DNA from 4 places in the Sphingobacterium sp. BIGb0165 genome. Region 1 is predicted to be linked to each of the others. Evidence: riboswitches for the same ligand, from Rfam matches in the RefSeq annotation. Region 1 holds a riboswitch; each other region holds the start of a gene.
The links. A riboswitch is a leader RNA that binds a small molecule or an ion and turns the genes downstream of it on or off. The one in region 1 is predicted to bind thiamine pyrophosphate.
Positions count from the first base shown of each region.

Region 2: linked by a shared signal. The riboswitch ahead of thiM (hydroxyethylthiazole kinase) and the one ahead of M2408_RS22240 (TonB-dependent receptor) in region 1 are both predicted to bind thiamine pyrophosphate.
Region 3: linked by a shared signal. The riboswitch ahead of pnuC (nicotinamide riboside transporter PnuC) and the one ahead of M2408_RS22240 (TonB-dependent receptor) in region 1 are both predicted to bind thiamine pyrophosphate.
Region 4: linked by a shared signal. The riboswitch ahead of thiS (sulfur carrier protein ThiS) and the one ahead of M2408_RS22240 (TonB-dependent receptor) in region 1 are both predicted to bind thiamine pyrophosphate.

Region 1 is NZ_JANUEB010000010.1:166,526-168,734, reverse strand. Features, by position in the region: gene M2408_RS22245 (amidohydrolase family protein) at 1-751, opposite strand, end outside; TPP riboswitch at 983-1,108, shown strand; gene M2408_RS22240 (TonB-dependent receptor) at 1,163-2,209, shown strand, end outside.
Region 2 is NZ_JANUEB010000005.1:408,248-410,456, forward strand. Features, by position in the region: gene thiE (thiamine phosphate synthase) at 1-405, opposite strand, end outside; gene thiM (hydroxyethylthiazole kinase) at 392-1,195, opposite strand; TPP riboswitch at 1,275-1,367, opposite strand; gene M2408_RS13680 (hypothetical protein) at 1,477-2,133, opposite strand.
Region 3 is NZ_JANUEB010000003.1:352,012-354,220, reverse strand. Features, by position in the region: gene M2408_RS08025 (acyl-CoA dehydrogenase) at 1-363, opposite strand, end outside; gene pnuC (nicotinamide riboside transporter PnuC) at 338-958, opposite strand; TPP riboswitch at 1,019-1,161, opposite strand; gene M2408_RS08015 (malate:quinone oxidoreductase) at 1,173-2,209, opposite strand, start outside.
Region 4 is NZ_JANUEB010000001.1:288,047-290,255, forward strand. Features, by position in the region: gene thiC (phosphomethylpyrimidine synthase ThiC) at 1-834, opposite strand, end outside; gene thiS (sulfur carrier protein ThiS) at 882-1,088, opposite strand; TPP riboswitch at 1,149-1,244, opposite strand; gene M2408_RS01230 (alpha-L-rhamnosidase) at 1,479-2,209, shown strand, end outside.

The sequences.
Region 1 (2,209 bases):
AAGGCAAATAAGGTAAATAAGACTGGATCGAATTCCGGGCTTGCGCTTTAATAGAATCTGCATTTTTTCCGATACTCTTATAGAAGTCCAGGAACTCACCTGTCTTGTATCTAAACAATTTATTCTCTTCGTCACTCTCCTGATTATGAATACTAATGATGTTCGTCTCAGGGACAGCTTTTTTGAATTTTTTGAAAAGAGCTTTTGAACAGGAATAAGGTGCATGTGGCGTAATCGACACATGGCCATTTCTGAATTCTTGCGTCAACGATTTCGCTTCTTTTAATTTAAAATCAGCTTCCTCAGGCTCAACACCAATAACTTCTACAAACGTATGATAAAGTATTTGCGATTCCTCCTTCAGTGTAGAAGAGTTATCTGTATTCACATGATCGCCGACAGCTACAATACCATTTTCATACATCTCTTTATCCGCCTTTGCCATTGCATCATCCATTTTCTTCATTGAAGCACTGCGTGAAGTCATCACCTGACTCAAGAAATTCGGCAGACCGGTACCTTTGGGTACTACACCTTTCATATGTGACAATTCAAGATGGCAATGGGCGTTGATAAAACCTGGAATAATAACGCCATCATACCTTTCGATCTTGACTTTATCATTCAAAGTAAACGATGCGGGGTCGTAAATACCCTGAATTACCCCCTCTTCATCTACCGCCACAATACCATCTTTTATTGGCATTGAAGTGATCGGTAGAATATAATTTGCGCTTAAATATTTTAACATTTTATCTCCTCACTCTCAAATTAGTAATTAAAAATTTTTGACCGATATGAATACATACTAACAGTAGAAAACTCTATGCCAAGGTACCTAAAAAGAACAATAAATACCAAAAACAAGCCTAAACGTAAAACTTTAAACCATAAGGAAATTTTAACAAATTTTTAACTAGACTGTTCTTTTGTCAAAAAACACATCATGTTATACCATTTCGATTTTAATGTATATATTCGCATCATCGAATAGGGGTGCCTTGTTTTGTCAGAAACACAAATAAGGGCTGAGATTATACCCAACAGATTAAGTTCTGTGCACCTGATCCAGGTAATGCTGGCGGAGGGAGAGGTTAGTTAAATAGAACGATCATAGTGACCCCTTTCTATGATTTGTTTAACTTAAACAAAATACATCAACATGATCAAATTTTTGATTTGTAGCGCTTTAGCTACTGTTTCTATCCAAATTGCTGTTGCTCAGCACAATTTGACGATTAAGACCGTAGACAGGAACACACAAAGGCCGCTACAAAATGCATCTGTATCCCTGGATGGACAGGCTTCTTTTACAACCAAATCGGACAAAGACGGTCTGATCAAATTGTATAATATCCAGAAAGGGAAGCATTCTGTTCAAGTTTCTTTTATAGGATATCAAACCTGGACCCAAAACCTAAATATTGAGCATGATATGGAATTGACTGTCCAACTTGATCCTAAAACAATTCGAACAGAAGAGGTACTCGTTGTATCTACCAGAGCTAAAAAGAATGCCCCAACAACATTCAAGAATATCTCAAAAGAAGAGATTTCCCGAAATAATCTGGGGCAGGATATCCCCTATCTATTGAATCAAACACCTTCTGTCCAGGTCAACTCCGATGCAGGAGCCGGCATAGGATATACAAACATGACCATTCGGGGATCTGACAACCAGCGCATCAATGTAACTCTTAATGGAATTCCACTAAATGATGCTGAAAGCATGGGCTCATTCTTTGTCAATCTTCCTGATTTCGCATCATCTACTGAAAGCATTCAAGTACAACGGGGGATTGGAACCTCAACAAATGGCGCTGGTTCTTTCGGCGCCTCGTTAAATATTCAATCAAATACTCTAGCCGAAAAACCCTATACCGAACTTAACAATTCATTTGGATCTTACAACACTTGGAAAAATACAGTGAAGCTAGGTACAGGATTGATCAACGACAAGTTTGCTTTCAATGCCCGGTTATCAAGGATTAGCAGCAATGGCTATATCGAAAGAGGCGCCTCAGACCTACAATCTTTTTATATCGACGGGGGCTACTACGGTAAGAAACACATTTTAAAAGGAATCGTATTCTGGGGGAAAGAAAAGACATATCAGGCTTGGAACGGGGTACCAGAACCCTTGATCACAGGGGACAGATCCCGTATGGACGATTATGCAGATTATGGGTTAGAAATAGCTGGAAAAGAA
Region 2 (2,209 bases), on a different contig from region 1:
TGGGCTGACTCCAAGATGGTCTACAGCGGCCATCTGTTTGCTGTCAAGTTGTGTCCTATCTTCAAGCGACCAGCCAATTTGAAGACGCTTTCCATATTTTTCCCTTATTTCTATAGGTTGACGATCGTTCTGTCCGACATGTACCCCCCATGCCTCGATTTCAATCGCAATATCCACAGCATCATTGATGATTAAAGGGATTCCGTAACGGTCGGTAATCTGCTTTAGCTTCTTGGCTTTTTCCAGAAACCCTGTCGGCGTTTCGTTCTTTTCGCGTAACTGAATAATATCTACACCACCGATTATGGCTTCTTCGGCAACATGGAGCCAAGATTGTGGGTAGCAGTCCTGTTCGGAGATAACCAGATACAAGGGGTAAGGAAACAGGGGATTAATTGCCATCATGCTTCAAGTTGAGATGCATGCGGATACGCTCTTCATTCAGCAGATAGAGTTCATCATAGAGATTCATCTGTAAGGAACCCGGACCAGCGGATCGCGCTGTAGCCAGCTCACCTGCTAAGCTCAAAAGGGAGACACCGGCGGTCGCTGCTTCAAAAGGATGGTCTGTGACTGCTAAAAATGCACCGATGAGTGCAGTTGCGCTACAGCCAAGTCCGGTAACCTGGGTCATCAAGGGGTGTCCATTGTGCACCTCAGCGGTATGCTGTTCGGACAGGATATAGTCTACCTTTCCGGAGATGCAGATGATAGATCCCAATTGTTCTTGTAATGCTTTACCAAAGCCGATAGCTGCTTTGCTATCTGCGGTGCTGTCTACACCTTTGGTATTGACCTCGTTGAAATTGTAGAGGCTCATGATCTCTGATGCATTTCCCCGTATCACAGTTGGCTTTAACTCCAGGAGGTTTGCCAATAAGTCATTGCGAAAAGCGGATATTCCCGCACCCACAGGATCCAATACCCAAGGGCGGCCAATGTTATTGGCATGTTCCGCTGCAACAAGCATGGACTCGGCGGTAAGTTCACTCAATGTGCCGATGTTAAGTACCAACGACTGGGCAAGATCAACAACCTCGCGCACTTCGGATGGACTGTGAACCATGACTGGGGAAGCTCCAAGAGCAAGGAGCGCATTGGCGGTGCTATTCATCACCACCAAATTCGTAATATTATGTACAAGTGGTTTTTGTCGTCTGACCTGTGCTAACAGATCGATAATTAAATCTTCCATTCCTTTTTGTTCGCTATGTTTGTTGGTGGCTTTGTCAGGAAGAAATGAGACAGATGGGCTGTCCGGTATATTGTAATATACGTAAGCGGTTGCTTTTCCCTACGCCGGTATAAACCGAATCAGGTTCGAAGGGACTATCTCAATTCTATACAGAATACCCCCAAAGCCATATCAAATTTAGACAAAAAAAAGGACTTTTTATAACCAGTGTTTTATTCGGTCCGGGAACAGTAAAAATGACTGCGGGGGCTTAGACTGAAGTAGGGCTTTAGTGACGTAAATTACTGTTTGAGAAATTTGTTTAAATCTTCAGTCTTAGTACCAATATAGTTTATGCTTTCTTCATCAATTTCAAATTTTTTAGTTGTCAAAATTCCATTTTTGTTCAAGTACCCTAATTTGATGTCGACCGAGAAGGGGTAATTAATCTCCTTATACACGTTTGCTTTCTTTTGAAATTTATTGTTATGATAAAACAAAATATCGACACTTCTTTCCGTCGGGGGGAAATCGTATGTAGTATCTAAAAAAGTTTTGTATGATTTTATGTAAACCAATTTGTTGTGACCTATTTTTGAGGAATCAAATTCAATAATTGAATCAATTTTTACGTTTTTTTTCGTTTCCAGGTATTCTTTTCCAGCATTATTTCCAAGCTTCTTTTTTCCGTTAATTTTGTCAAAGAAATCCAACTTGTCAAATTTTTGTTGAATGACAGAATCATTTTTTGACATAGCATGACCTTCATCGAAAACTCCGTTATACCATTTTTCTGGAAAATCGTAGGCTACTAAAAGTGAATCCCCGACTTCGTTGAATTGTTTATCTTCAATACTTGTTTTAATATGCGCATCATCACGGTGTGCATGTTTTGTTGCTTGATTTCCCGAACAGGATACTAAAACTACGATAGAAAATAGTGCAATGTTATTTTTCATCCCTATAAATTATTTGTTCATCAATTATTTTAGATGAAGTTATTATTCATAAATATTTATTTTCAGGTTATTCAGG
Region 3 (2,209 bases), on a different contig from region 1:
GCCCTCACGCTCAGCGATGCCTGCAATCTGCCCACTTCCGCCAAAACATACCTGTTTTGAAGTGAAAATATCCTGCCCAACTTCAGGATCAATAAAACCAACAAAAAGATTCGCTCCCGCACATAAAGTTACCGTCCATGCCAATCCGCCATCCTGGTAGGCTAGCTCCTTCAACAGGGAAAGCCCGCCAACCAGATCCAGCCCCAAGCCATTCAGAGATTGTGGTACCCAGATTTTAAACCACTTGTTCAGGTATATCAGTTCAAGCTGCTCATCAGACAAACTCTTTTGCTGAATTGCTTTACGTTGCTGATCTTTTAGAACAGCGATAGCTGCATCAGTCAGTTGTATATTTTTTTTCATCACTTAATATTCTCCGCCAATTAAAATAGCCACTAAAAGCCATCACAAATAAAAATAAGGTTAAACCAGCATAAAGGAATAGACCTTTGTGTATAAGCAAGGGAATTGCCATCAGGTTACTGATGTTCAATAAAATCCAATTTTCAAGTTTACGTTTTGCCAATAGCCACATCCCCGCCCAAGCTGTACAGGAAACAAAAGAGTCCCATAACGGAACATCCGAATCAGTTAAATGCACCAGACCAAAATAGAACAATAGGAAACCGACTACACAGATAAAACCAACAATCTGCCAATCTCGGGCTGTACTACGACTGATCGGTACGATCGTATCACTGCTATATTTCCAATAGATCCAACCATAGATGCTCATCACCAGATAATAGAGATGCAACAAGATTTCTGCATATAATTTTGCATGGAATAATACATATACTGATATGATAATTCCTATTATCCCAAAGAGGTAATTGATCGATTTATTTTGCCTTGAAAACCAAACCTGCAAGATACCAAAACATACCCCCAGCCATTCCGCTATGGTGGCTTGTTGCATTTGCTGAATAAAAGCCTCGAAAATTGTATCAGAAGTCATTCAATTGTTTATTAGTTCGTGTAATTACATAATAAACTTATGAGCGGAAAAAACGGATGTTTTTATTGAAATTAAAATCCCTACGCCAGCATTATCCGGATCAGGTATATAAAAGCGATTGCACAAGGTCGTACAATCGCTTTTATTGGGTATAATCTCAGCCCAGATGACATTGTCATTTCCGAGCACCCCATAAGTATATTGTTTATTGAAATTAATCTATATCAATTAATTTTAACGCTTTATGCGTACGGATACGCGTCTCTCTACAAAGCTCAGCATCATCATTTAATGCTTTGCCATGCGAAGGAATCATCTCGCGTAATTTCTTGCGGTATTCATCTGATTTAGCACGCTCAGGGAAACATTTCTTCAATAGACTGATCATGATCGCCACCGAAGTTGATGCACCTGGAGAAGCTCCCAATAGCGCAGCGATAGAACCGTCTGCACTTGAAACCACTTCTGTACCAAACTCCAAAATTCCACCTTTCTTCTCATCCTTTTTAATCACCTGAACACGTTGACCGGCTTTCTCAATAACCCAATCTTCCAATTTAGCTGTTGGCATAAATTGTTTCAGAGACTCCAATTTATCTTTAGGAGATTTCATGACTTCCGTGATCAGATATTTGGTCAACGGCAAATTGTCAAGTCCTGCCGATAACATCGGACGGATATTGGATAATTTGATCGATGCAGGTAAATCAAAATAAGAACCTTGCTTCAAGAATTTGGTTGAGAAACCAGCATAAGGACCGAAAAGTAAGGCTTGTTTTCCATCGATATAACGGGTATCTAAGTGCGGTACAGACATCGGTGGCGCACCAACAGATGCTTTACCATAGACTTTAGCATGGTGCGTATTGATAATTTCTTCGTTTATGCATCTCAACCATTGCCCTCCCACAGGGAATCCACCATAACCTTTTGCTTCGGGAATACCAGATTTCTCCAGCAATAACAAGGAGTGACCTCCAGCGCCGATAAACACAAACTTCGCTTTTAGCTCTCTCTTTACCCCTGTTTTCAGATCTTTCACTTCGATTTCCCAACGGCCATCGTCTTCACGTTCGATATCAACAACTTCGTGGTTTAAGGAAATTGAAATATTTTCTTTGTTTGCTAGGTTATTAATCAAATCACGTGTCAATGAACCGAAATTCACATCGGTACCTAAATCCATCTTGGTTGCAGCGATTTTCTCACTTGCATCCCGCCCTTCCATCATCAAAGGAATCCATGACTTCA
Region 4 (2,209 bases), on a different contig from region 1:
CGGAACTGTACCTATTGGAACAGGTGAGTTGCGGATAATCCATTCGCGGGTTTCGTGGATATTTTTGCCTGTAGAAAGGTCCATGATCGTGTCAGCACCCCAGCGGCAGGCCCAAACAGCTTTTTCAACCTCTTCTTCAATACTTGAACTCACGGCACTATTACCGATATTGGCATTGATCTTTACCAAAAAATTGCGACCGATAATCATCGGTTCACTTTCCGGATGATTAATATTATTGGGGATAATTGCTCTACCAGCAGCGATCTCCTCACGCACAAACTCTGGCGTAATATATTTTCCGACAGTTCTGGCACCGAAATTTTCGCCCGGATGCTGATGATCCATGCCTGGTGTGCTATCAGCAAGCTGCTCTATCCGTTGATTTTCACGAATGGCAACATACTCCATCTCTGGTGTAATGATACCCTTTCTTGCATAATGTAATTGCGTCACATTTTTACCTGGCGCAGCAACTTTAGGTTTATGGCTGTAAGCAAACCGAAGTTCGTCCAATGTGGTATCTGCCAGACGTTTTTGACCATATTGCGAACTGATGCCTTCAAGTTGTATGACATCCTCGCGGTCAAGGATCCACTGATCACGAAGACGGGGAAGTCCTTTACGGATGTCAATATCTTGTGTTCCATCTGTATATGGGCCAGAAGTGTCATAAATGCTGATGGGCGGGTTGACTTCGATCTGTCCATTGCTCAATTTGGTCGGACTCAATGAAATCTGACGCATGGCCACCTGAATAGGGAAGAGTGTACCGGGAACAAAGACTTTGGTTGAATTTGGAAAGGGGGTTTGTGTGATTTTTTCTGATGTCATGTTAATGGGGAATTAGGTATATTGAATTGAATATGCTCCATACGATATTATCCGCCTTGTGTAGCAGTTATGAGTAGGATATGATCATTGGGTTGTAAAACTGTTGCGGTCCAGTTGTCTTTGGGAACAACGCAGTTGTTGAGGGCCACGGCAATACCTTGGGTTTTACCGGATAGTTCCGTCTGTAAAAGTTCGGCTAGAGAGCTCGGAGCAGGGTCGAAAAATCGGATTTGATGATTGATTGTAAGTTCCATTCCTTTTATTTTTTTGGTAAAACTTTAGGAATGGCTACAACAAGATACAGTAATGTATCTAGAAGATAGCTTACTTTTCCCTACGCCAGTATGATCTGGATCAGGTTATAAGGGTAAAATCTCAGTCCGCATATGCAGACACCCCTAAAGTCGAGACTAATATAGGATTATTTTGATGAATAATCCAAAATATTGCTGTTAATTTTCAGCAACGAGGTAGCAGGACAGTACAGTTTAATTATTTTGATAATAATTGATATATTCGTTTTTAAATCAACTAAAACAATTTAACACTTTTGTATTCCTGTTGAATGCGCGCATTGTCACCTAGAATATGACCTAAATGCTATGATAGGAAATATAAAAAGTTGAACGAAGTATAAACTAAACATGCGAAAAATTTTACTGATGACGATACTGTGTGTAAGCACAATACTGTATGCACAAAAACAAAAAGAATGTCTGCCAATTGAACTACGCTGTGAGCATCTTGTGAATCCATTGGGTGTGGATAAATCAAATCCCCGTTTAAGTTGGCGACTGGCCGATAAACGACAGGGGGCGAAGCAATCTGCTTATCAAATCTTGGTAGACACGGATTCAATAGCATTGGTGAAAAATAAAGCTAACATCTGGAATAGCGGAAAGCAACTGAGCTCGGTTATGTTGATTCAATATAGTGGCACTAGCTTGAAACAGCAGACAAAGTACTATTGGAAAGTTCTTGTCTGGGACAAAAATAGTAATGAAAGTACATCTTCCATCGCCTCATTTGAGACCGGTATGATGGGGATGGAGAACTGGAAGGGAAAATGGATCAGTGATAATCAGGATATTCACGAGCAGGAAGCACCGTATTTCAGAAGAGCATTTAAAACGACCAAACCGATTAAGTCTGCCCGCGCCTATATTGCTGTGGCGGGACTTTACGAACTTTCTATAAACGGCAAAAAAATAGGTGACCATCGTCTGGATCCGATGTATACCCGATTTGATAGACGTACACTATATGTGGTGGAAGATGTGACCCGTCAGATCCAGCAGGGAAACAATGCAGTTGCCGTAGTTTTGGGGAATGGCTGGTATAATCACCAACCATTGGCGGTATGGAATTTTGACAA